3 regions of the Thermoleptolyngbya sp. PKUAC-SCTB121 genome follow, and region 3 is predicted to be linked to each of the others. Evidence: riboswitches for the same ligand, from Rfam matches in the RefSeq annotation. Region 3 holds a riboswitch; each other region holds the start of a gene.
What was found. Region 3 has a riboswitch for cobalamin ahead of JTM80_RS15595 (FAD-binding oxidoreductase). Riboswitches for the same ligand answer to the same signal wherever they lie in the genome.
Positions count from the first base shown of each region.

Region 1: it holds a riboswitch for cobalamin, as region 3 does, so the genes downstream of both, JTM80_RS03605 (HupE/UreJ family protein) here and JTM80_RS15595 (FAD-binding oxidoreductase) in region 3, are expected to answer to the same signal.
Region 2: it holds a riboswitch for cobalamin, as region 3 does, so the genes downstream of both, JTM80_RS20410 (sirohydrochlorin chelatase) here and JTM80_RS15595 (FAD-binding oxidoreductase) in region 3, are expected to answer to the same signal.

Region 1 covers NZ_CP070366.1:856,475-864,437, forward strand. The annotation lists gene JTM80_RS03595 (hypothetical protein) at 1-500, opposite strand, end outside; gene JTM80_RS03600 (DUF1350 family protein) at 700-1,521, opposite strand; gene JTM80_RS03605 (HupE/UreJ family protein) at 1,642-2,343, opposite strand; cobalamin riboswitch at 2,367-2,503, opposite strand; gene JTM80_RS03610 (Gfo/Idh/MocA family protein) at 2,645-3,772, opposite strand; gene JTM80_RS03615 (vitamin K epoxide reductase family protein) at 4,155-5,093, shown strand; gene JTM80_RS03620 (cation-translocating P-type ATPase) at 5,349-7,963, opposite strand, start outside.
Region 2 covers NZ_CP070366.1:4,996,737-5,004,699, reverse strand. The annotation lists gene JTM80_RS20430 (glycosyltransferase) at 1-67, shown strand, start outside; one part of gene JTM80_RS20425 (IS630 family transposase) at 431-757, shown strand; one part of gene JTM80_RS20425 (IS630 family transposase) at 760-1,314, shown strand; gene JTM80_RS20420 (PhnD/SsuA/transferrin family substrate-binding protein) at 1,298-1,669, opposite strand; gene sipA (regulatory protein SipA) at 1,904-2,158, opposite strand; gene JTM80_RS20410 (sirohydrochlorin chelatase) at 2,173-3,396, opposite strand; cobalamin riboswitch at 3,514-3,693, opposite strand; gene JTM80_RS20405 (ion transporter) at 3,843-4,682, shown strand; gene cysC (adenylyl-sulfate kinase) at 4,796-5,356, shown strand; gene JTM80_RS20395 (DUF1818 family protein) at 5,386-5,751, opposite strand; gene JTM80_RS20390 (CHAT domain-containing protein) at 5,975-7,963, opposite strand, start outside.
Region 3 covers NZ_CP070366.1:3,809,357-3,817,319, forward strand. The annotation lists gene JTM80_RS15590 (efflux RND transporter permease subunit) at 1-3,393, shown strand, start outside; cobalamin riboswitch at 3,539-3,713, shown strand; gene JTM80_RS15595 (FAD-binding oxidoreductase) at 3,742-4,509, shown strand; gene lepB (signal peptidase I) at 4,551-5,270, shown strand; gene JTM80_RS15605 (hypothetical protein) at 5,331-5,675, opposite strand; gene psb35 (photosystem II assembly protein Psb35) at 5,876-6,064, opposite strand; gene JTM80_RS15615 (aspartoacylase) at 6,591-7,565, shown strand; gene JTM80_RS15620 (SpoIID/LytB domain-containing protein) at 7,652-7,963, opposite strand, start outside.

The DNA of each region.
Region 1 (7,963 bases), 2.5 Mb from region 3:
GTGGCATCGCCATAGATCTGCTCTGCTTGAGCGATCGCCGTACCGGGGCCCACGCCGCGATCGGTGCGGTAGCTGGGGTTATCGGTCAGCACGCCCTGCACCACGTCATCATCGCCAAAGCTCTCGCCCGCCAGGTACAGCACATAAAACAGTGGCTTGCCATTCTGGGACACGGCGATCGCATCGAAATCGACGATAAAAGGCGACTGAACTTCAAACGTGGCATTGGGCAGCGCTTGCTTGAGTTCTCCCAGCGTTATGCCCAGCTTCGCCGGGCCGATACCCTCGGCTGAAATCACAAACAGCGACGGATCGGTTGGCGCTGGGGCAGAAGCCGTGGGGCTGGGCGCGGGAGCAGAAGGCGCAGGCGAGCCTGGGCCAGCCGTTGGCGACGCGCTAGGATAGGACGAAGGCGGCTGGGCATCGTTGCATCCGACCAGCCCCGCCAATCCGCCCAGCAGCAAGCTCCCCAGCAGCAGTTGTCTTGTGGATTGTTTCATCAACCGACTTATCAACCGACCCATTGCTTTCTCCTTCTGAATCCCACGCCGACTCCGTGACGACCTCAGCATAGCGTTTGTACCAGAGCGTCGGCTTCCGGTTGTGCCGGAAGACGCAATCACCGGACAAAGATTGCTACACCTGTTTTAGCAAGCTGTCCTGATTTTGCCCTGACTTTGCTTGATCTGGCGGTACGGGCTATTTAGGCAAATTGAAGGCGGCAACCGGATTAAGCCATCGCGTGATGGTGCGCTTGAGCTGAATGAAATCTCGGTTTAGCCCCTGCTGCATAAACTGTCCGAGGGCATCCAGCGGCGTAAAGGTTGCACCGGGCTGCCATTTCAAATCTTGACCCATTGGTGTTAGGTGGTTGCCGCCCAGCGTATGCAGCGTGGTCATGCCTGGAAAACGGCGAGTGAGAACGTCCGAGAGCGATCGCGTCTGGTCGATATCATCCATTGCAAAGCGAATCAGCAGATTGCGCCGCACCTGATACTGCCGCTCGATCAGCGTGTAGGTTTCTGTCGGCGATGGCGTAAATTCTACATTCAGCAGCGGCGCAAACTGGGGCGGAATCTGGGAAGAAAACTGGGTCGAAAACTGCGACATTTGATCCAGAAACGGAATCGATCGCCGCGCTGGATAATTGTTAAACGACAGAAAAACGTTGCCTGCTCGCTCTTGCGACGAGCGGCTGCCGATCAGCAGATGCAGCTTGCAGCCCATGCTGTGGCCCAAACCATAGAGCGGCACGTAGCTGCGACGAAACACACGCTCCAGCAAATATTCCTCAGCCCGGAGGAACGATCGCAACACCTGGCGGGCGATCGCCTCATGGTCAAACGTGTTGACAAAGGGCGTGGCAACAACGGCATAGCCCTGCTCTGCTAGATGCTCTAGTAGCGAGCGATAGGTGACCTGCGGAGCCGCCGCCACAAACGCCCCGCCCAAAAAATGAATCATCGCTGTCGGGCTTTCTGGCACCACCAGCCAATTTCCGCCCAGTTCTCGCCATTCCATAGGTAAAGAAGGGTGAAGCTCTCTCTCATGGTAGACGATGTGGCAGCGGGTGGGGGGATAGGAAAGGGATCAGTAACTTTATCTCTCGATCCCCTGCTTGCTCTCTATCCCCCGCTTGGCTTAAATAGCCTGCAACAAAAACACCAGCCCCACGCCTGCGATCGCCAGTCCAGGCAGGGTCAGCGCTCTAGCCCGTTCGGATGTGCGGCGCAGCAAGCGATCGCCCAGCCATCCTGCTCCCAAGGCGATCGCCGCCTGGATCAGCGTGAAACCCAGCAGATAGGCGGATAGGGGCGACGGCGTTGCACCAATGATTGACTCGCCGTAGGCATAGCCGTGGAATACACCTGCCAAAACTCCAAAGGCGATCGCCCCACCCAGAGGTAGTGTCTTTTGCAGCCCCAGCCCCAGCCCGATCAGGAACACCGACAGCGCAATGGCAATTTCAACGGCGGGCAAATCCACTGAATTCAGGTGTAGGGTCGTGCCGCCCAGCGCTGCTAGCAAGAAGCTGATAGGAAACAGCAGTCCCCAGCCTTGCTTTGCCGCCAGTAGCCCAATCGCCACCACAAACGCAAAGTGATCTAGCCCAATGACGGGATGGGCCAAGCCAGACAAAAACCCTTCCAAAAAGGTTTTGGGCGTTTCGCCTCCCAAGGCGTGGTGCGCTAGGGCTGGTTCAGCACAGAGCGCCATTCCTGCTAGCAAGAGCAGTGCGCCGCTGCGCCAGCCCGCGCCAGGTTTGCTGGCCAGGACGGTTCGCCGATCGCGCGCTCTGGGCGATTTCGGGAATTTCCGGGTTCTGGTGATGCTTGCCTTCATGTCTGTACCTCGCAGAGTCTAAATTGGCAAAATGGCGCATCGGCGGGCATCCTGACTGGTCGGGCGGGGTGTCTTGCCCAACTTCACAGTTGCGGGACAGCGGCAGACTTGCACTGCACTTTCCCCAATCGGCGCGATCGCCAATCTCCAAAGGCTGTTCCCCTTTGAGAGCCGATGAGCGACTGAAATCATAGCACCGTTTGCAGGAGCAAACACGCAGAGTCACGAATGTTCAAGGAGCCAAACGCTTTGAGACACTCCAAAATCATCAATCCAAAATCATCAATCCAAAATCTAAAATTCAGTCTGCAACCGGGACGATCGCCCCCTGCTGTGCCATTGACCGAGACAACGCTTCGAGGATGGTGATTAGCTCCGTGCCAACTTCGCCCGACGACAGGCTGGAGGGGCGATCGCCCCGCACACAGTCCACAAAATGTTCGCAGGCGCGGCGCAGTGGCTCTTCGCGGGAAACGGCGATCGCCCGTCGCTCTTGGGTCGTGGGCAAGAATTGTCTGTCTTGCTGCATCAGCGCTCCAGTTTGCAGCACCAGCGAATCGGTCGCCATTTCGTCAAAAATTAGCGAGGCGCGATCGCCCACCATGCTCAGCCGCCGCTGTCGGTCGGGATTGAGCCAGCATACCTGCAGCGTCGCCTGAAATCCGCTGGGATAAAACAATCGCGCCCAGACTAGATCAGATACTCCCGATCCTCCCGATCCTCCCGATTGCACTGCCGTTTTTGCCTGGTTTGTTTCCTGGGCGATTGCCCCAAGCTGTGGGGTTAGCGCAGGCTGCAACCAAACCGTTCCCCAGGCTTGCCCCTGCACGGGTCGCTCTTCCAGCCAGTGGTTAAAAATGGCAATGTCGTGAATTGCCAGATCCCATAGCGCATCGACATCGGAGCGCACTGGGCCGAGGTGCGTCCGGCTGCTGCTGCCATAGCGCACCTGCCCAAGTAGCCCTCGCTGAACGAGCGATCGCCCCGCTTGCACGGCTGGGTGAAACAAGTAGGTGTGATCTACCACCAACCGCCGTCCTTGCGCTGCCGCCAGTTGGCACAGTTCTCGCCCCTCGGCAGCGCAGAGCGCCAGGGGCTTTTCTACAAATCCGTGTAGCCCCCAATTCAGCGCGGTTCGCAGGAGTGCTGCATGGGTGCTGGCGGGTGTGGCGATCGCCACGGCATCTACCCCATCCAGATCGAGCGCGGCTGCCCAATCTGTAAGGGCAAGAACAGCGGGCGTGCGATGTGCTAGCCCAAGCTGGTTCACCGCAGTTTGCAGGCGGGTGGTGCTGGGATCGGCGATCGCCACCACGCGCCCCCCCGGCAGCGCCAAAAAATTTCGCAGCAGATGCATTCCCCACCGCCCCAGCCCCAAAATCACAATGCCCACTGACGGTGAATCCTGGGCTGCGTCTACGTTGCTCACATTTTTCGCTCACATTATTTTGCTTACACTTTTTGCTTACACTTTTTGCTCAAACTTTTTGCTCGCATTTATCCTGAATTTTCGGGTCTGAATTTTCGGGACTGGCTAAGGCATTGATCCATCTCGCCTGCTATTTTCCGCCAATTTATTTGCTCATTGGCTAATGATTCACCTAATTTGCCAATTTAGCCTGCTCACTCTGAAAACTCGCATCCTCCGATCCGTCTTAGTTCCGTCTTAGTATCGTCCTCTGTCAATGTTGTGGAGCGATGACCCCCGCCAACCCACTTTTTTCGGCTTTGAGCCACAATAGGGAAGTTGGGATGAGCCGACGGGCTGTATCCTGATGAAATCTATTGCTGAGTTGACAGAAGTAGGTGCCATGAGCCGCCGTCGTCAAACCCCCTGGCTGCATCGCCAGTCTCGCAAGGTTATTGGAGCGATCGCCCTACTGGGTGCGCTAAACACTGCCTATCTCACCGCGACTCGGCTGTTTGGTGGAGAGGCAGCCTGCCCCACCAGCGGCTGTCAACAGGTGCTTTCTAGCCCCTACGCCACGCTGTTTGGGCAACCGTTGGCGCTGTTTGGGCTGCTGGCCTATCTAGGCATGGCGGCGTTTGCCTTTGCGCCGCTACTGGTCAATCCTGACCAAAACAAAACCCTGCGAACCAGTTTAGACAACACGACTTGGTTGCTGCTGTTTGCAGGCTCCACCGCCATGCTGGTGTTCAGCGGCTACCTGATGTACATCATGTTTTCCGAGTTCGTGGTGCCCTTCGGCGCAGCGGGCATCTGCGTCTATTGCATTGCATCGGCGCTGTTTGCCCTGGCTATGTTCTTGCTAACGATGTTTGGGCGAGCCTGGGAAGATGTCGGACAGCTTATTTTTTCCGGGATCTTGGTCGGCGCGGTGGTGCTAGTAGGTTCTCTAGGTTGGCACAACATCATTAAAACGCCGCCCAGTGAGGCTGTGAACGGGCCATCCGTGCCGCCTGTAACTACCGTTTCGGGGCAGGCAGAGGTTGAGTTGGCTCGCCACCTGAAGCGTATTGGCGCGAAGATGTTTGGTGCTTACTGGTGCCCGCATTGCCACGATCAGAAGCAGCTCTTCGGTCAGCCTGCCGCGGCTGAGATTCCTTACATCGAATGTGCGCCAGACGGAGCGAACTCCCAGACTGCCTTGTGTCGCGCCACGCCGCAGGTGACGGGCTATCCTACCTGGGAAATCAACGGACAGTTTTACTCTGGCACCCAAACGCTGGAGCAACTGGCCAAGGCTTCTGGCTATCAGGGCCCGACCAACTTCCAGATTTCTCCGTAGGGGCGCTGTCCTAATTTCGAATTTGGATTTTGGATTTGCGATTTTGGATTGCTAGCCGAGCCTGTCGGGGTTTTCTAGCAGTTTCATTCGTAGCACCACTCAGGAGAATTGATATTCAAGGGCCGGTTTGCAAGGGCTGATTTTAAGGCTGAGCATCTGCCCCCTTTAGTCCTCCTTAGGGGCGAAAGGGGGGAGTTTTTATCGTGTTCCTCTGGACGTGTTCCTCTGGAACTGTACCTCTGAAACCCTGTACTGTTAGTCCCCCACGCCTGCCCCTTTGCCCTGCCAGCGCGACAGTATTTTTTCTAGCTCAATCCAAACAAAGAGCAGCAGGCTGAATCCAAGACAAATCAGCAGTTCCAGGGGGCTGAGGATTTGGGTGCCAAAGAAGTTTCGCAGCGGCTCGACGTAGATCAGCGCTAGTTGCAGCAGGCTGGTAAAGACGACGGAGGTGAGGACGTAGGGATTGGAGAAGGGGTTGAGTTCTAGGGTTAGGCGGGTGTTGGATCGAATAGCTAGGGCATGACCCATCTGGGCCAGGCACAGCGTAGTGAAGACCATTGTCTTCCAGCGATCGGGGTCGCCGGGGATGGTTTGGGCAAGGTGATAGCCGACGACCATTTGGGCGATCGCAATGATAGACAGCACCACGCCGATGCGGATCATGTAGGTGCCCAATCCTCGTGCAAAAATGCTCTCTTTGGGATCGTGGGGCGGGCGACTCATGACGTTGGGTTCCGCAGGTTCTACTGCCAGCGCCAGGGCGGGCAGTCCATCGGTGACCAAGTTCATCCAAAGGATTTGCAGGGGCGTGAGGGGCACGCCGCCAAAGGCAAACAGCGGCGATGCGGCAATGGTAATCACTTCGCCGATATTGGAACCCAGGATGTATTTGATAAAGCGGCGAATGTTAGTGTACACCACGCGCCCTTCTTCCACCGCAGAGACGATGGTGGCGAAGTTATCGTCCAACAGCACCATGTCGCTGGCTTCTTTGCTGACATCGGTGCCCGTGATGCCCATTGCAATGCCGATATCGGCCCGCTTCAGCGCGGGGGCATCGTTCACGCCATCGCCCGTCATGGCGACGATGTGGTGCCGCCGCTGAAGCGCCTGCACGATTTTCAGCTTATGCTCTGGGGCCACGCGGGCATAGACGCTGACCCGCTCGACGTGGGCTTCCAGTTCTTCTGGGGTGCAGTGTTCCAGATCGGGCCCGGTCAGCACTTCATCGCCGGGTTGGGCAATGCCCAGGTCTTCGGCGATCGCCCGTGCAGTGAGCTGGTGGTCGCCTGTAATCATGACAGGGCGAATTCCGGCGGAGCGACAGCGGGCCACGGCCTCGCGTGCTTCGGGGCGGGGCGCGTCTAGCATGTCCACCAGTCCCAGCCAGATCAGCCCTTGCTCGGTTTCCTCGGCGCTGTCTTCGGCGGGCAGTGCTTCTAGGGGACGGGCGGCAAACCCCAGCACCCGTAGTCCTTTGCTTGCCAGGTGATTGTTTTGCTGCAAGATTTGCTGACGGCGATCGCCGCTGAGTGGCTCCACGGTGCCTTTGACATACACAAACTGGCAGCGCTCCAGCACCAGTTCTGGAGAGCCTTTGCAAAACAGGAGTAGGGAGGAGGATGGTAGGAGCAGCGGGGCGATCGCACCCATTGCATCCGTGATCCTTCCACCCCCTTCCTGTTTGACCATGACGCTCATGCGCTTGCGCTCGGAGGTGAAGGGAAACTCACCCAGGCGCGTCCAGGCATAGCTCAACTGATGGCGATCGAGGCCAGCTTTGGTGGCAGCCACTAGCAGTGCGCCCTCGGTGGGGTCGCCTAGGATGCACCAGTCGCCGTTTTCCTTTTGCAGCGCAGCGTCGTTGCAGAGAAGGCCGGCCGTCAGCAGGGCGATCGCCTCTGGGTGGTGCCGAGTGTCAATCGGCTGCCCGTTTAGCAAAAACTCGCCCTCCGGCGTATAGGCGTGGCCGGTGACGCTGAGGGAGCAGGAGTGTTGGTGAATTCCCTGAACCACCATCTTGTTTTGGGTCAGGGTCCCCGTTTTGTCGGAGCAGATCGTGGTGACAGAGCCAAGGGTTTCTACCGCAGGCAGCTTGCGGATCAGGGCATGGCGGCGCACCATCCGCTGGGTTCCTAGCGCCAGCGTTACCGTAATCACGGCGGGCAAGCCCTCTGGCACAACGGCCACTGCCATGCTCAGCGACACCTCCACCAGTTCCCGCAGCTTGCCCCATCCGGCCACCAGCAGCCCTAAGACAACGACCACCGCCACCAGCGACAGGGACCCCGTGACCAACGCCTGACTGAGCTGATCCATCCGCTGCTGCAAGGGCGTTGGCTCTGCCTCGACAGATTGCAGCAGGGTGGCAATTTTGCCGAGTTCGGTGCCCATGCCGGTTTGGGTGACGATGGCCACGCCGCGCCCCTGCACAACGTCGGTTCCCTGATACACGCAATTGAGGCGATCGCCCAAGGGAGTATCTTCTGACAGGTCTGCGGCGACCCGCTTGCTGACGGCCTGCGCCTCGCCCGTCAGCGCTGCCTCCCGCACTTGCAGGCTGGCTTCCTCCAACAAGCGACCGTCCGCCGCCACCTGCACGCCTGCCTCCAGCAGCATGATGTCCCCTGGCACCAGTTCCCCAGCGCTCACCTCCTGCACGCGCCCATCGCGCACTACGCGCACCCGCGGCGAGGCCATATTTTTCAGGGCGGCTAGCGCTTTTTCAGCACGACTTTCTTGCACATAGCCCAGCAAGCCATTCAGAAACACGATCGCCAAAATCGCCACGGTGTCTTTGAACGGAATGTCGTTGGACTTGACCCGTCCTGCCTGCATGTCCATTAGATCCATCACGCCGGAAATGA
Region 2 (7,963 bases), 1.2 Mb from region 3:
CACCGCAGCCGCCCTCAGTTCACTGCCCGCCGAGCCGCTGGAGCAGCCGCTAGTGAATGTGTCTTAGCATACTGGTTAGAATGCCAGGACGTAGATAGGACGCACAACAGCACTGGCTGCCTTCTGCGCTGGGCTGGCTAACCCATCTAGGAGTCAGGAATTAAAGGAATCAAAAGGAGTGTGGGTGTGCCTGCGCTCCTTTTGAGTGTTGTCGCGGGGACTGGCTGCCGCAAATACGGCGCAATCGTTATCTCCCAAAAGCTTCTCCTCAGCCTAATAAGTAGATAGACCAGATTAAAAAACAGATCCTGAACCCTGCGCCGCCCGCTGCGCGGGCGGCGCAGGGTCTTTGGGCTTTATATTTATTATAGCACTACGTATTTGGGTTAGGACGTTATCATAGAGCCATCAGGAGAGTTTAGGAACACCTATGCCCGCCCCCTACAGCTACGACTTGCGTTGCAAAGCGATTGAAGCCGTGAAACAAGGTCACCGCAAAGTTGATGTCTGTCGAATGTTCAACATCAGTCGCAATACCTTAGACCTGTGGTTGAAACGGGAAAAAGAAACGGGAGATTGCCGAGCGATGACTGGGTTTCAGCGAGGAAATCGGCATAAGATTACCGACTGGTCGCGCTTTCGTGAGTTTGTCAAGCAGCATGGGGATCAGACCCAAGCGAGACTGGCAACCCTGTGGGGGGATAATGTGACACAGCAGGACATCAGTCGAGCCTTGCGAAAGATTGGGTTTAGTCGAAAAAAAAGACCTATGGCTATCGGGAACGAGACGACCTGAAGCGACAAGAGTTTCAAGAGCGCTTGAGGAGTAAGCTGCCGCATCAGGTTGTCTATGTCGATGAAGCAGGCATTGATCATCGAGACGTGTATCCCTACGGCTACTGCGAGGTTGGAGACCGCTTCTATGGGCTTAAATCAGGAAAACGCACCGAACGAGTCAGTTGGATTGCGGCCTTACGAGAGAACAGCCTCTTTGCGCCAATGACCTTTGCTGGCTCGTGCAACCGGGACTTAGTGGAGAGGGGGTTGGAGGAGTGCTTAGTCCCCCAACTGCGAGCGGGAGATGTGATTGTGATTGACAATGCCAGTTTCCATCATTCTCAAACCATTGAAGAGATCGTGGCTCAAGCAGGGTGTGAGATTTGGTATTTACCCCCTTATTCCCCAGACTTGAACGAGATTGAGCATTGGTGGTTTGTGCTGAAGAATTGGATGCGGCAACGCTGGGATGAGTTTGATAACTTTCGCGATTGTGTTGATGCTGCTTTTAGAGAATGCCCTAACGTGACTGCGTAGGGCTATAGTTGGAGCGAATCAAGCTGACCAGTGGTGTGGCTTGAGTGCGGGCGTGGATGGTGACATATTCAGATGGGCCGGCCCAAACCAAATCCAGTTGATTGGTTTGCAATGCAGAGGCGGCCGTGAGCAAATCATCCATAGGAAAAAACTCAACGGAAGTTTCTAAAACGTCTTCCAAAGCCGCCCGAAACGGATCGTACTTTTCCTTTAATTCATCAATTCCCTGAACATCCGTAATTGCGAATCTAATTTTCTCAGGTAATTTGACAGTGGATACCCGCGAAGCCGTGGAGGTTGCACTACAGCCAGCAATAAAGAGACTGGAATACCACAGGAAATTGCGTCGTTTCATGGCATTTTGGGGACTATGCTAGATTGGCAGAACTCAGCTTAGAGTTCCCGCCCATCATAAAAAGTCACCAAAGCATAAATAAGGTTTACCAAACTTATTTAATCTTATGCTTTTGTTAAGACTTACGCAGTTAGACGATTTCTCGTGGGCGGCGCTCGCGAGAAATCGTTCAAAATCCAGAAAACTTATCGCAAGTGCGTAAGGTCTGCTTATTTTGGAAAGCCACAGGTATCGTTACAGACTTCCTGATTCCACAACCTTTTCGAGATACTGACTTTCTAGCAAAAACGCGCCGCGCCCAAACCGCACGCCCCAATAGCCACCGGGACGGCGATCTAGCACAATACCTTCTTCTCCAACCTTAATCAGGTCGGGTGGACGCAGCATGGGCATGGGTTCTGCGGTTTTGAGGTAGGTTGGCAGGGCGATCGCCCGCACCCGATCGCCCACCTGAAACACCTTCTCCTCTGTTCCATCTAGTTCTGCCATTGCTTCACCCTCGTTCAGGGAACTTGCCAGATTTTTTCATGATACTGGCTCGGTTCCGCATAGGGATCGATCATTTCGCCATGATGATGATGCCCATGCGTATGGCCGTGGGGATGCCCGTGGGCGTGGCTGGGTTCATGGTCATGCGTAGGGTCATGCGTGTGGTCATGCGTGTGATCCTGCGGATGGCTGGGTCTATGTGCATGATCTTGAGCATGATTTTGGGCATGTTCGTGATCGTGTCCGTGATCGTGTCCATGATCGTGCCCATGATTGTGCCCGTGTGCGTGTGAATCCCTATGATTGTGCCTGTGTGCGTGCGCGTGGTCATGCCCGTGGGCTGCGCCATTGCCGACAGCCGCCAGACGAAACTTGCACATTTCGCAATTCATCTGCACCTGCCCAAGCTGCGTTTCGATTTCGCGATCGCGCAATACAGAAAACAGCGTCCTGTGCAGCCCCATTTCTGGCAGGCAGACCATCGAAACATCGGGAAACTGGGCCTGCTGTTGAGCAGTAATTGTGGCAATTTTCTTGACCAGCACGCCCGTAAACAAAAAGTAGGGCAGCACGATAATCCGCCTGGGCTGATACAGACGGGCGCGGCGGAAACCCTCTTCTAGCCGGGGGTGGGTAATGCCGATAAAGCAGGTTTCGACGGTGTGATAGCCGCTGCCTTCCCAGAGAATTCGCGCCATTTTGTATACGTCGCCGTTGGCATCGGGATCGCTAGCTCCGCGCCCCACAAACAGCAGCACTGTGTCTTCCCGCGCAATGCCCTGGGGGTTCCACTGCGGCTGGTCGAGATCTGCGAGGCGCGATCGCCATAGATCCAGAATTCCTGGCGTAATGCCAAAATGCCGCCCATAGTGAAACGTGACTTGGGGATGGCGCTGGCTGGCGCGATCCAGTTCATTGGTCACGTCGAACTTGTTGTGTCGCGCCGCAAACAGCAGCACAGGCAGCACCGAAAGGTCGGTATAGCCCTTGGCAACGCACTCGTCTACGCCCTGCTGAATCGATGGCTCCGTCAGTTCCAAAAAGCAGGGCACGACCGGACGCGAGAGATCCAACGCCTGATACGCCGCTGCAAAATCTAGCAAGCCCTGGCGACCATCGGCATCGCGGCTGCCGTGGCCCACCAGCAGCACCGGACGCTGCATCGGTAGCGGGGGAAGATCGATCTGGGGCGAATTTCCGAGGGCGATCGCCCCCTGCTCTGACTCCAGAGGATACATCAGCGGCTGCGCTAGCGACTCAGAGTTTGCAGCAATGGGGAAATTGGACTTTGAAGAAACAGGGTCAATAGAAAGGGTCATAAAAATCAAAACTCCGTTCCCGTGCGACGCGAGAGCTAGAGTGAAAAAGCAGCAGGCTGGCGTTCTGGCTGGGGAGCTTTGGATGATTTGGATGATTTGATGTTTACCCAACGAAACATGCTCCAGCTCCCATCACAGTTGCGGCACAGCGCCGGACTCTCACCGGACTTTCCCACCCTGCGGCTGTTCACATGTGCCTAGCCATCTTACCCCAGGCGGGGAGTCGTGGAATGGGGGAGAGGGGGATTGGGATGTGTCCCAGATTGGGAATGAGGGGATAATAAGAGGATCGCGGAATCGCGTCCTTCCCCGGATTGCGTTTTCAATTGCGTTTTTTTCAATGCGTTTTCAATTGCGTTTTCCCAATGTCTTTTCGCAAGCGCATCGCCTTTTACCTCGAAGATATCGACACGCCTACCGGAAAGGCGCTCAACCTGCTGATTACCGGGCTGGTGCTGCTGTCGGTGGCGATTTTTGTCGCGCAGACCTATCCGCTGTCGGAGGAGTGGCGGACGGTTTTGGGGGCGCTGGATTTGGTGCTGCTGCTGCTGTTTTCGCTGGAATATTTGCTGCGGCTGTGGTGTGCGGAAGATCGACTCAAGTTTGTGTTCAGCCTCTTTGGGCTGATTGATTTGATGGCGATTTTGCCATTTTTCTTGGGCGCAGTGGATATTCGGTTTATCCGCATTTTCCGCTGGTTTCGGATTTTGCGGCTGGCGCGATTTTTTGAAGGGCGGACGGTGTTTGGCTATGTCACGACGGAAGACAGCGCCATTGTTGCCCGCATTTTGTTCACGCTGTTTTCTATCGTGTTTGTCTATTCTGGGCTGATCTATCAGGTCGAACATCCGGTCAACCCGGAGCAATTCAGCACGTTTTTTGACGCGATTTATTTCTCGATTTCGACCATTTCAACGGCAGGCTTGGGGGATGTGGTGCCAATTACCGATGGTGGGCGATCGCTCACCATTTTGATGCTATTGACCGGAATTTTGTTTATTCCCTGGCAGTTGGGCGATTTGATCAAGCAGTTGGTTAAAACGGGCACTCGTGTCGCTGTGCAATGCTCAAATTGCGACCTGTCGGTGCATGACTCGGATGCCTTGTTTTGCAAAAACTGTGGGACGCGGCTGCCTGCAAAGCCAGCGTTTTTTCCGGGAGAGAGTGATACAAATCCAACCCAAGTGGAGAACGTGATCAAGTAGACTAGGGGGCAGTTTTATTTCTGGTTTTCCAGAGCGTTCTTGGTTTGCGCCCGTCGGTGCCCCCAAGAGCGTGCTGGTTCTTGTGCTAGTTCTATCGTGAGGAGCAAAAAGCAATGCAGCAGCGAGGGGTCACAGTTTGGTTTACCGGGCTGAGCGGCGCAGGCAAGACGACGATTCGCATGGCGGTGGAAAAGGAACTGCGCGATCGCGGCTTGGCGGTAGAGGTGCTGGACGGCGACATCGTGCGCCAGCATCTCACCAAGGGGCTAGGCTTTAGCAAGGAAGACCGGGACGAAAACATCCGCCGCATTGGGTTTGTGGCGCACCTGCTCAGCCGCAATGGCGTGATTGTGCTGGTGTCGGCGATTTCGCCCTATCGGGATGTGCGCAACGAAATGCGCGATCGCATCGGAGATTTCGTGGAAGTGTATGTCAACGCGCCGCTCAGCGTGTGCGAAGAGCGCGACGTGAAGGGCCTCTACAAAAAAGCACGGGCGGGCGAAATCAAGCAGTTCACAGGCATCGACGACCCCTACGAAGCGCCGCTGAATCCGGAAGTGGAATGCCGCACCGATCAAGAAACCCTAGAAGAGAGCGCCGCCAAGGTGCTGAATTTCCTGAAGCAGCAGGGATATCTGACTGGGCAGCCTGCGGCCTCGCTCAAACAGCAGTAGGGAGTCTAAGCAAGGGGACAGAAAGGGGACTAGAAAACCCTGAGCGACTGCGCCGCCTGAATTAGTCCTGGTACGGCTGCTGCGTTCCATCCCATCTCGGCACGGCGGCCCGTCAGCAGGATCATCCGCAGACTGTAGGACTGGGGAAACCCTTCGACCTCCAGCCAGAGGCGATCGCTCTCCAGTTCACAGGCAATCCGCTCCTCTTCCATCAATTCTGCCGTCATCTGGCTCATGGTTTCCGCCAGTTGCCCCGCCAGCCGACAAAAATCCTCCAGTTCCGCTGCGGTTAGCTCCAGCGCCCAGTCGTCGCCGCCAACGAGTCCAACAAATTCGGGCGCGTCTTCGTCCCAGCCGATTTGCCAGCCGGGGCCGCGTTTGAGGGTGCGAGGCATTGGGAGTGATATCGATTTTGGATTGGCGATTTTGGATTTTGGATTGGCGATTGAATGGCAGTCAAGAACCTGCGGGGCTTCTCGCAATTTCGTTGGTAGCTCTTGGTTGTAGCAAGCCTCAAGCGTGCTGTCGGAATCAATGGGATGGGATGACGGAAGAAGAGGATAGGATCTTGACGTGCCTGATCTCTGGATCGCATCATCCCTTTGCGTTTCATGCCGCTCATTCCGCTACTCTAATGGGCTGAACCACCAGAATATTTGTGCCGTCCAGCCGCCCCATCACGCGCACGGGCGTATCCACAGGCAGGTGTAGCTGTCGCCAGGGCAAATCTAGGCACGCTTTCCAGCGAATCCCTTCGTGCATGACCCAGCCCGTATAGCCGGGATAAATGGCTTCTTTTACAACGCCCTGGTCGCTGACGGGGCCCACGCCCAGTGCGTCAGTGATAGGCAAAACCTCTTCTGGCAGCCAGGTAAGCGGGGCAGGCGTTGCCTCAATACCAGGAGCAAGCTTGGCTTCGGCGGAATTGGGGTCAGTGGTGGGGGCGCTATATTCGGGACTGGTGCGCTCTGGCGCGGTCGGCGCGGTCGGCGCAGTCGGCATAGGTGGTACAGTCGGCGCGGTCGCAGTCGGCACAGCAGCAGGTGTAGGAACTGCCGCTGGCTGGGGCGTGGGCGCAGGGAATGGAACAGCAGGCGGCGTGGGTTGGTCGGGCTGGGCTGCGGGTTGGCTCAGGTTTTGCATGGCGGTGGTTGATGGCGGTAGAGCATCCAGATGGGTAGAACTCGGAGTTCTCCATTCAGAATTCCCAGGAGTGGAACCCGGAATAGAAGCATCCCATAAAGTTTCCTCTGGGGAAATCTGTCGAGGATGGGAGAAAGCCTCGGCTAGGGGGAGGAGATGGGTTTTGGGCGGGGCCACGGCGAGGGGCGATCGCCCCCCAGGAGCCGCTTGTACGGGTTCTCGGAAGGGATGCTCCTGTTCTTTCTGTTCTCTATATCGCCCCTCTTGCGCCAGATTATGCTGGGGGGACGGGCTGGGCAGCGCGGATTTGGCAGGGTTCCCAAACCGCTGCCCCGACCAGGAGGCTTGCAGCACTATCCCTGGCTCGCCTAGCAACTCTGCCCAACTCGGCGGCATCTCGGCCCGGTTTTGAAAAATCACGGGCAGCCAACTGGCGCAGGGAAAATCGCGCTCCAGTTCTGCTAGACGCTGGCGGGCCTCCCGCACTGACAGATACAGCGGAGTGCCGCGAGAGAAGGCGCTGAGGAAGTATTTCAGAAATTCTTGGGCGATGCGATCTGGCACGGGTTCGCGCATGACGATGAGCTGGGGAATATGAAGCTGTCGCAGATCTTGCGCCAGGCCCAGCCCGTTGCAGGAGTTCAAAATTGCCAGCTTTAGGCCGCGATGCACGGCTTTGTCGAGGCTGGCCCGAAAGTCGGCGATCGCCAAACTGTCGGTCTGATTGATAAAAATCCGCCCGCGATCGCCCCCCTCCGCGCCTGCACCCTCAACGCTTTCGCTATGTCCAGCAAAAAAGAGAATGTCCCAGGTTTGCTCAAACAGGCGATCGCTGATCTCTTGGCGCGACGGTTCTACCAGAAACCTCACCTCCGCCTGGGGCAGGCGCTCCAGCAAAGCGCGATCGGTGGCGATATCGATTCCGGCGCTGTTGCCCAAAATTGCCAAAATTCGCACCCGACCGCTGGGCGGCACAGCCAGCACCGGACGAGTGCGCTGAGCAGCAGGCGAGCTAAAGGCCAGTTCAGTATTGGGGTAGCGCTCAAAAAAGTCCCACAAGTGCCACGGCAACTGCGCCAGCAGCGGGTCGCGGGTGTGAACCAGCACACGCACAGTGTCGTTGCGCTTGAGTTCGCAGAGCAAATCCTCTTTGATGGGGCGAAATTCCCTTGCGGCCAGCCAGTTCGACATTGCCCGCTGGAGATAGTTGGCCGCCGTGTGGCAGGCTTGGATGCACGACCAGACCGAACTGGTATAAGACACCTGTTTGGGGCGCAGGCGCGTCGGCACGGGCAACTGGCGATAGCAATACCGCCAGTAGTTGAAGTATTCCAGCAGGTGGGGCTGGGGCGGCAGTCGACCGGACGACTCTAGCTCAGGCTGCTTGCCGTCTTCGCCCACTTCTAGACCCACCTGCACGCCCGATGCCAGATCGCCGTCTAGTCTCAGCAGAACGAGTTTCGT
Region 3 (7,963 bases):
CCGCGCATTGGGGTGCGGGTGGATGCGCCGGGGGTTGCGCCAGAGGTGGCGGTAGACGAGATTACGCGGCCGCTGGAGCAGGCATTTTCGGCGACCGATGGTGTGCAGCAGATCTATTCTCAGACGCGGGAGGGACAGGTCAGCGTAGACCTCTACTTTCGTCCTGGGGGCAATATCGATCGCGCCTTAAACGACGCAACGGCTTCCTTCAACCGCGCCCGCAGCCGATTGCCCAACACGATTCAAGAGCCGCGAATTTTTAAGTTTGACCCGTCCCAGCTTCCGGTGTATGAGTTTGCGCTGACATCCGATTCGCTCCAGTCGGTTGATCTGCGCGTGTTTGCCGACGAAGAACTGGCGCGGGAACTGTCGGTGGTGCCGGGGGTGGCCAGTGTGGATGTGTCGGGCGGCGTGCGCGAAGAGGTGCAGGTCAATGTAGACATCAATCGTCTGCAAGCGCTAGGCGTGGGCTTGACCGATCTGCTCAACGCGCTGCGGGGGCGCAATCAGGACATATCGGGTGGCCGCTTGCGAGGCGGGGAAGCGGAAGTGCTGATCCGCACCGTCGGACGGTTCCAGTCGGCAGAGGAACTGCGGAACCTGTCGCTGCCTGTAAACGGGGTCAGCAGCGCGTCTGGCGGCGAGGCATCGACCAGCAGTTTTCCGGAAGCGCGGCGCGTCTACCTGCGAGATGTGGCGCAGGTGGTGGATGGCACTGAGGAACAGCGGATTTTTGTGACGCTGAACGGTGATCCAGCGGTCAAGGTCAGCATTCAAAAGCAGCCCGATGCCAATACGGTGTCGGTGGTAGAAGGCGTAAAGCAGCGGCTAGCAGAACTGGAGCAAGCGGGACTCTTCCCAACGGGCATGGCGGTTCGCACCACGCTGGACGAGTCGCGGTTTATTCGCAACTCGATTTCCAACGTGGCCATGTCGGGACTGATTGGGGCGCTGCTGGCGGCGATCGCCGTTCTTCTGTTTCTAGGCTCACTCCGCCAAACCCTGATCATCGTATTCGCCATTCCTCTGGCCACGCTAATTGCGATTTTGCTCATGGGCACTTTCGGGCTGACGCTAAACGTGTTTAGCCTAGGCGGTCTGGCGCTGGGCGTGGGCATTGTGGTGGACAACTCCATCGTGATGCTGGAGAGCATCGTGCAGGGCGTAGAGGCCGCCAAGCGTCGCCGCGCCGTAAACAGCATTGAGACTGCTGAATACTCCACGACCGAGGATGGGGAAATACCGGATGAATCGAACAGCGGCGGGCATGATTACGGTTACGGCAATGGACATGGCAACGGTCACGGTTCCAGCAATGGACATGGCAATGGCAACGGGAATGGAAGCGGAAATAGCGATGCCAACGGGAATGGGAATGGGAATGGGAATGGCAACGGGATTTATGACAGCCGTAGAAACGACTATGCCCCCAGCAGCGATGTTGAAAATGTGACCCGTGGACGCACAGGCAAACGGGTCAGCGCGACGGCGTTTCTCCTGCGGCAAGCGGAATTAGCCAGCCAGCAGCTAGAGTCGGCGCTGGTCGCGTCTACGACCACCAACTTAGTGTCTGTATTGCCCTTTTTGCTGATTGGCGGTTTCTTTTCGCTGCTGTTTAGCCAGTTGATTCTCACCATTAGCTTTGCGGTGGCGGCTTCGCTGATCGTGGCGCTGACGGTGGTGCCCATGCTGACCTCGCGGCTGCTGGCGGTTCGCTGGTCGAGTCGGGTGGGCGATTCGGCTCCGCTACGGGCGTTTCGAGCGCGACTGGCCGACGCGACCCATACCTATGTGCGGGGGCTATCGTGGGTGCTGCGGCATCGGCTGGTGGTGATTGGGCTGGCGATCGCCCTGTTTGGCGGCACGAGCTTCTGGATGGCGGGTCAGTTGCCACAGGAGATTCTGCCCCGCATTAACACGGGCCAGGCCCGGCTCAACGCCCAGTTTGCCCCCGGCACAACCCTGGAAGACAATCGCCGGGTGATGGCAGCAGCGGATCAAATTTTGTTGCAACAGCCCGAAGTGGAGTATCTCTTTTCCACCGCAGGCGGGTCGCTGTTTGGCACAAATACCAACGCCAATCCCCTGCGCGGCTCCAGCACCATTACCCTAAAGCCAGGAACCAATGTGGCTGAGTTTACTGAGCGGATGACCGCCGAACTGAATCGGCTGAACTTGGTGGGAACGCGCCTGCGGCTGAGTCCAGAATCGGTGCGCGGGCTGATTGTGAATAACTCGCCTGTGCGCGGGGCCGATGTGGATATCCTGCTCCAGGGGAGCGATACCCGTGCCCTACAGCAGGCGGGGCGCGAAGTGCTGGCGGCGCTCGATTCGCAGGCCAGGCAGGCCCGCTATCGCCCTGATGCGGATCAGGCGCAGCCCGAAATCCAGGTGCGCCCAGACTGGGAGCGGGCTTCGCAGTTGGGACTTTCCACCGAAGACATTGGTGACACGATTCAGACCGCCATTACCGGATCGGTTCCGACCCAACTTCAGCGGGGCGATCGCCTAGTGGATATCCGCGTGCAGCTTGCCGACAATGCCATCCAGCGCCCGACCCAGCTTGCCCAACTGCCCGTCTTTACGAGCGGTAGACAGCTTGTGCGGTTGGCCGACGTGGCACGGATCGAGGCTGGCGAAGCGCCCGGAGAAATTCAGCGCATTAACCAGCGGCAAATTGTTCAAATCGTAGGCAACCTGGTGGATGGCGCAAACCTCAGCGATGCGATCGCCGAATCGGACGCGATCTTGGCGGGATTGACGCTGCCCGAAGGCGTGAGCCGCCTGCCCAGCGCCAGTGCCCAAAGCGCCCAGGAAGTGCGTTCATCCCTGATTCTGCTGGGGGGGCTGGCTGCCTTTCTGGTGTTTGTGGTGATGGCGGTGCAATACAACTCGCTGGTCGATCCGCTGGTGATCATGCTGACAGTTCCCCTGGCGCTGGCAGGGGGCATTTTCGGCCTGTTCCTGACCCAAACGGCGATCGGCGCGACGGTGATTGTGGGCGCGGTGCTGCTGGTGGGCATTGTGGTCAACAACGCCATCATTTTGGTAGAACTGGCGAATCAAATCCGCGAAGAGCAAGGGTTGGATCACCGCAGTGCCATGCTGCAAGCCGCACCGCAGCGCCTCCAGCCCATCCTGATGACCACCATTACCACCGTGCTGGGGATGTTTCCGCTGGCGCTGGGTATTGGCGAAGGGTCAGAATTCCTGCGGCCGCTGGGCATTGTCGTGTTTTCTGGTCTGTCGCTGGCGACGCTGCTGACGCTGTTTATCATCCCTAGCTTCTACACGCTGCTGCATGAAGTGCCCTGGGCCAAAGGCGCAACGCTGGGCGCAAAGCGGCTGCGGCAACTCAGCGGATCGACTCGCAAGCAGCCGTTGACCAAGTAGGCAGGGACGCTAGCCCAGCCCCTGGTCTGCCAGGGTTGCAACGATCCGTAATTTTCCGTAATTTTCAGCTTGCGACGACCTGACCCGATCCGAGCTACAATTTCGGGACGAATTCGGGTTGTCTGGAGGATCAGTCCAGGCAGCAGATGTTTGCCATGCGAAGGGCGATCGCCCTGTAGCTTGGCCGTATCTGTGGGGAAAGTCCGGTGTAAATCCGGCGCTGTGCCGCAGCTGTGAATGAGCGGTTCGACGAGGGTCTGAGGGCCCATCACAGAACCCGCCTCAAAGTCAGAATGCCCGCCCGATGCTGCCCATTGCAATGCCCGCGATGCACGGGTCGAGGTAAAGATGCAACATTTAGAACGGCCGCAGCCTCCGAAGGCGGAGGTTCACGGGCCTGCGCTTCGTTTGGCGATCGCCCCGCCGCCGACTCCCCTTCCGGCCATGGATTGCGTCGGTACGGTGCTGTCGTCGATCGCCCTTACGCCAACGATTCAGGCCATTCGCCTCCATCTGGATCAGCCAGCCTTCCGGTTTTTGCCGGGGCAGTCGGTCTGGCCCCGATTTCAGCGAGACGGCAAGCAGTTCACCAAGATTTACTCCATCGCGTCGTCGCCCTCGCGCTGCCCAGAGGTGGAATTGTGCGTGTCGCGGGTGGGCTGGAGTTCCGCCTATTTACAAGATTTACCCATCGGTGGGGCGATCGCCCTGCGCGGCCCCTACGGCTTGATGACGCTGGCGCACCTTCCCGACCGACCGCGCCTCTACATTGCTGAAGGCTCTGGGATTGCCCCCCTAAAAAGTCAGATTGACTGGCTCTATGAGCAGGGCTTTGACCAACCTGTGTGGCTGGTGCAGGCAAATCCAGAAACGCCAGACTATTTGCCCTACCAGGCCGATTGGCGATCGCTCTCGCAGCGGTGGCCGACATTTGGCTATTTACCCACCCGTCCAGACCAGATTCGCCAAACCTTGAGCCAGATGCACCTTGACTGGCGAGGCGTGGATGTGGAAATTTGCGCGGTGGGCGATCGCCCGGCCCAGCTTCAGGACATGGCGGTGCTGCTGGGGGCTAAACTAGACCAGGTACGCTCAGAATCGTTTTACGCCTTTTAGAACGCCTTTTAACCGCCCTTCTTAGCCGCCTGCGTTTTCCCATGACGACTCCGCCCGGTGACCCCCCTGCATCAAACGCCTCGCTGCCCAACGCCATCGAACCCAGCCCAACGGTTGCATCTCCAAAGCCATCCGAAGCGCCTGCGGGCGATCGCTCAGACTTGGAAACTCAGCGCAGCGCCAGCTTTTGGAAGACCCAGCGAGAAAATGGGCTGGTTTTGGCGATCGCCCTTGCTCTGGCGCTAGTCATTCGGCTATTTGTGGCAGAACCGAGGTATATCCCGTCTGATTCGATGGTGCCGACGCTGCAAGTGGGCGATCGCCTAGTGGTCGAAAAAGTATCCTATCGGCTGCATCCTCCGGCGCAGGGCGACATCGTGGTCTTCGACCCGCCGACCCAGCTTCAGCAGTTGGGCTACACGACCGATCAGGCGTTCATCAAGCGGGTGATTGGTCAACCCGGACAAACGGTGCAGGTTCACTTGGGCAAAGTCTGGATCGACGGAAAACCCCTGACGGAACCCTATATTGCCGAACCACCAGGCTATGAAATGCGTGCCGTAACGGTGCCGCCGGGCCACGTCTTTGTCATGGGCGACAACCGCAACAACAGCAACGACTCCCACGTTTGGGGCTTTTTGCCCGTTGAAAACATCATCGGTCGAGCCATCTTTCGCTTCTATCCGATCGCTCGCTTTGGCAGGATAGAAGCGCCCGATCCCAGCGTGTCTGTCCTCCATCCAGCAGCACTCAGCAAATAGGGAAGCGCCCCGTCATAGGCAGCACTTCCCACCTTTGCTCAGCAAGCCTTTGGGCTGAATTTAGATCACGCCAACGCCCTTGCTGCGATTGTCACCATCTTCGGTTAACTTGCTGTCTTCATCGGTATCGTTGATTTCGGCGAGTTCGGCGGCGCGGGCGGCTTCCTCTGCCTCTTCCTTCGCCTTCAGGTCACCCGGCACCTCGTAATACATTTCGGGTTCAACGGCGAAATTATTCACCAGGCCCTCGTTGTCTACTGTATAGCCTGCAGCCGTGTCGATGTCGCCTTCAGCAGTCGGGGGTTGCTTGTAGTTCTCGCCTTCTCGCTCTTTGCGGGCGGCAGTTTCAGCGGGGATAATCCCGCGATCATAGGTGTCCCGTTCGACTCGTTCGTTCGTTGACATGGAATTGTCCTCCAATAGATTTGCAAGCAGTCTTGAGGGAAGGGTTTCGAGGGCGATCGCCCTATTTTCAAAACCCCAGCAAGAACCTCAAAGAAGACTCAAAGAAAACGCAAAGAAACCCAAAAACTTCAAATCAAAGCCCAGTCTTTAGCCCAGTTTTTGCTAATTGCCTCAATCAATTTCCTGAGTCCACACCTGACTTAAACGTGTGGATTCGGATCGACTTCGGGCACAATATCAGGACGTTCCTTATCTTCCCAGCCCGTCGGACGGCGAGAGTTGTACCAAGCAATCGACCCCAAACCTGCCGCAGCCAAAAAGCCAATCACAAATACCGCAGCTAGAGACGCGCCCGCACCTTCCTGGGCAGCAGAAACTGCAGGTTCCACTAAAAACAAAGCATTAAAACTCAGCACGTTTAGCACCTCAACTCAGAGATCATCAGCGCGAGATTGAGATACATTGGCGACCCAAACATTGCCCTTTTAACTATTAATTTGGGGCAGCGTGATAACCTTTAATCGCTGTTTCAATCTTGCTGTATCACAGCATAAATCGATGAGCTGTTATCGGTATCTCCCACAGGGAGTGTTGGGCGATCGCCCCTAGTGATAGGTTTGAGACGGGCTTTTCTATCTACAGGAATATAAAGCCCCCATTTCTGAGGGTGGGTGTATAGCCTCCCGTGCGATCGCCATAGGTAGCGACATCCAGGCATCTTGACTGCGGCAATTCCCAAGCTTCTCGCGCTATTCTGGCCTCATCTCGATTTAAGAGAAAACGGATGCAGTTGAAGAGTTTTTGGCGGGCTGCGTCTGCAAAGCGCGATTCAACCCCATTCTCATTGCAGGCGGGTAAGCTCCGTTGGAGATGGATAAGACACTAAGGTAAGTTATAGAGATAGGCTATAGAAATATGGATAAGATTCGGCGGGTGCTGCTGGTCGGCGGCACACATGGCAACGAGTTGACGGGAATTTACCTGATCCGGAGATTTCAACACGCTCCCCAACTGATCTCGCGCCCCAGTTTTGAGACGATTACGCTGCTGAGCAATCTGGAGGCGATCGCCGCTGGAGTGCGCTATGTCGATCAGGATATGAACCGATGCTGCGATCGCGCCCATCTGGAACTACCAGAACCCGTCGATTATGAAGTCCGTCGGGCGCAGGAGATCAACCGTCGCTTTGGGCCCTCCGGCTCCACACCCGCCGATGTCATTCTCGATATCCACAGCACCACGTCGAACATGGGGATGACACTGATCCTGGATGATCATCACCCGTTCAAGCTGCGACTGGCAGCAGCCCTCAGCGCCCAACAGCCCGACCTGCGGATTTACAGTTCGGTCAACTCAGGACGACAGCAAGACGCGCTGCGATCGCTCGGTCGGTTTGGTATTTGCCTGGAGGTTGGCCCGGTAGCTCAGGGCGTGCTACAGGCAGACCTGTTTCAGCGCACCGAGGCGCTGGTTCAACAAATCCTGGATGTGCTAAACCAACAAAATCGAGACGAGCCACTGCCCAAGGTGCAGCCCGTGACCACCCAACCCGTGACCACCCAACCCGTCACCACCCAACCCGTCACCACCCAACCCGTCACCATGCAGCCGCTAACGGTTTATCAATATTTGGGCACGATGCCCTATCCCAGAGATACCGAAGGACAGATCACTGCGATGATTCATCCCCACCTCCAAGGGCGGGATTATGAAAGCCTGAACCCAGGGGACCCCATATTTCTCTCACTAACTGGAGAAACGCTGCTCTACACGGGCGAAACGGTCGTATTTCCCGTGTTCATCAATGAGGCCGCCTACTATGAAAAAGACATTGCGATGGTGCTGACGCAGCGGCACGATCTTCAGGTGGATTTTGCAGAAACCCTGTAGATAGACCCTGTAGATAGAACCAAATAAACCCTGTAGATAGAACCGCTACGAGCAGAACCGCCTGGGCAGAACGCAATCAGCCAACGCTATTGCACCCGAATGCGCGACAGAATCGCCCCGCGATAGTAATGCGTCACGATGTCTCGATAGCTGGAGCCTTGGGAGGCCATGCCAAACGCACCATACTGGCTCATGCCAATGCCATGCCCAAAGCCCCGCCCCGTCACCTGGAAGCTAAGGGGAGCCGCTGCGCCCTGAGCGCTGGCCACCTGACCTGCTTGGGGTTGAATTGTAAACAGGGTGCTGCGGAGATTCAGCGCCTGTCGCATCTGATCGCCCGTTAGCTCTCTGCTGCCTGAGTCCCCCACCACGCGCACCCGCCGCAACCGCTGATTGGG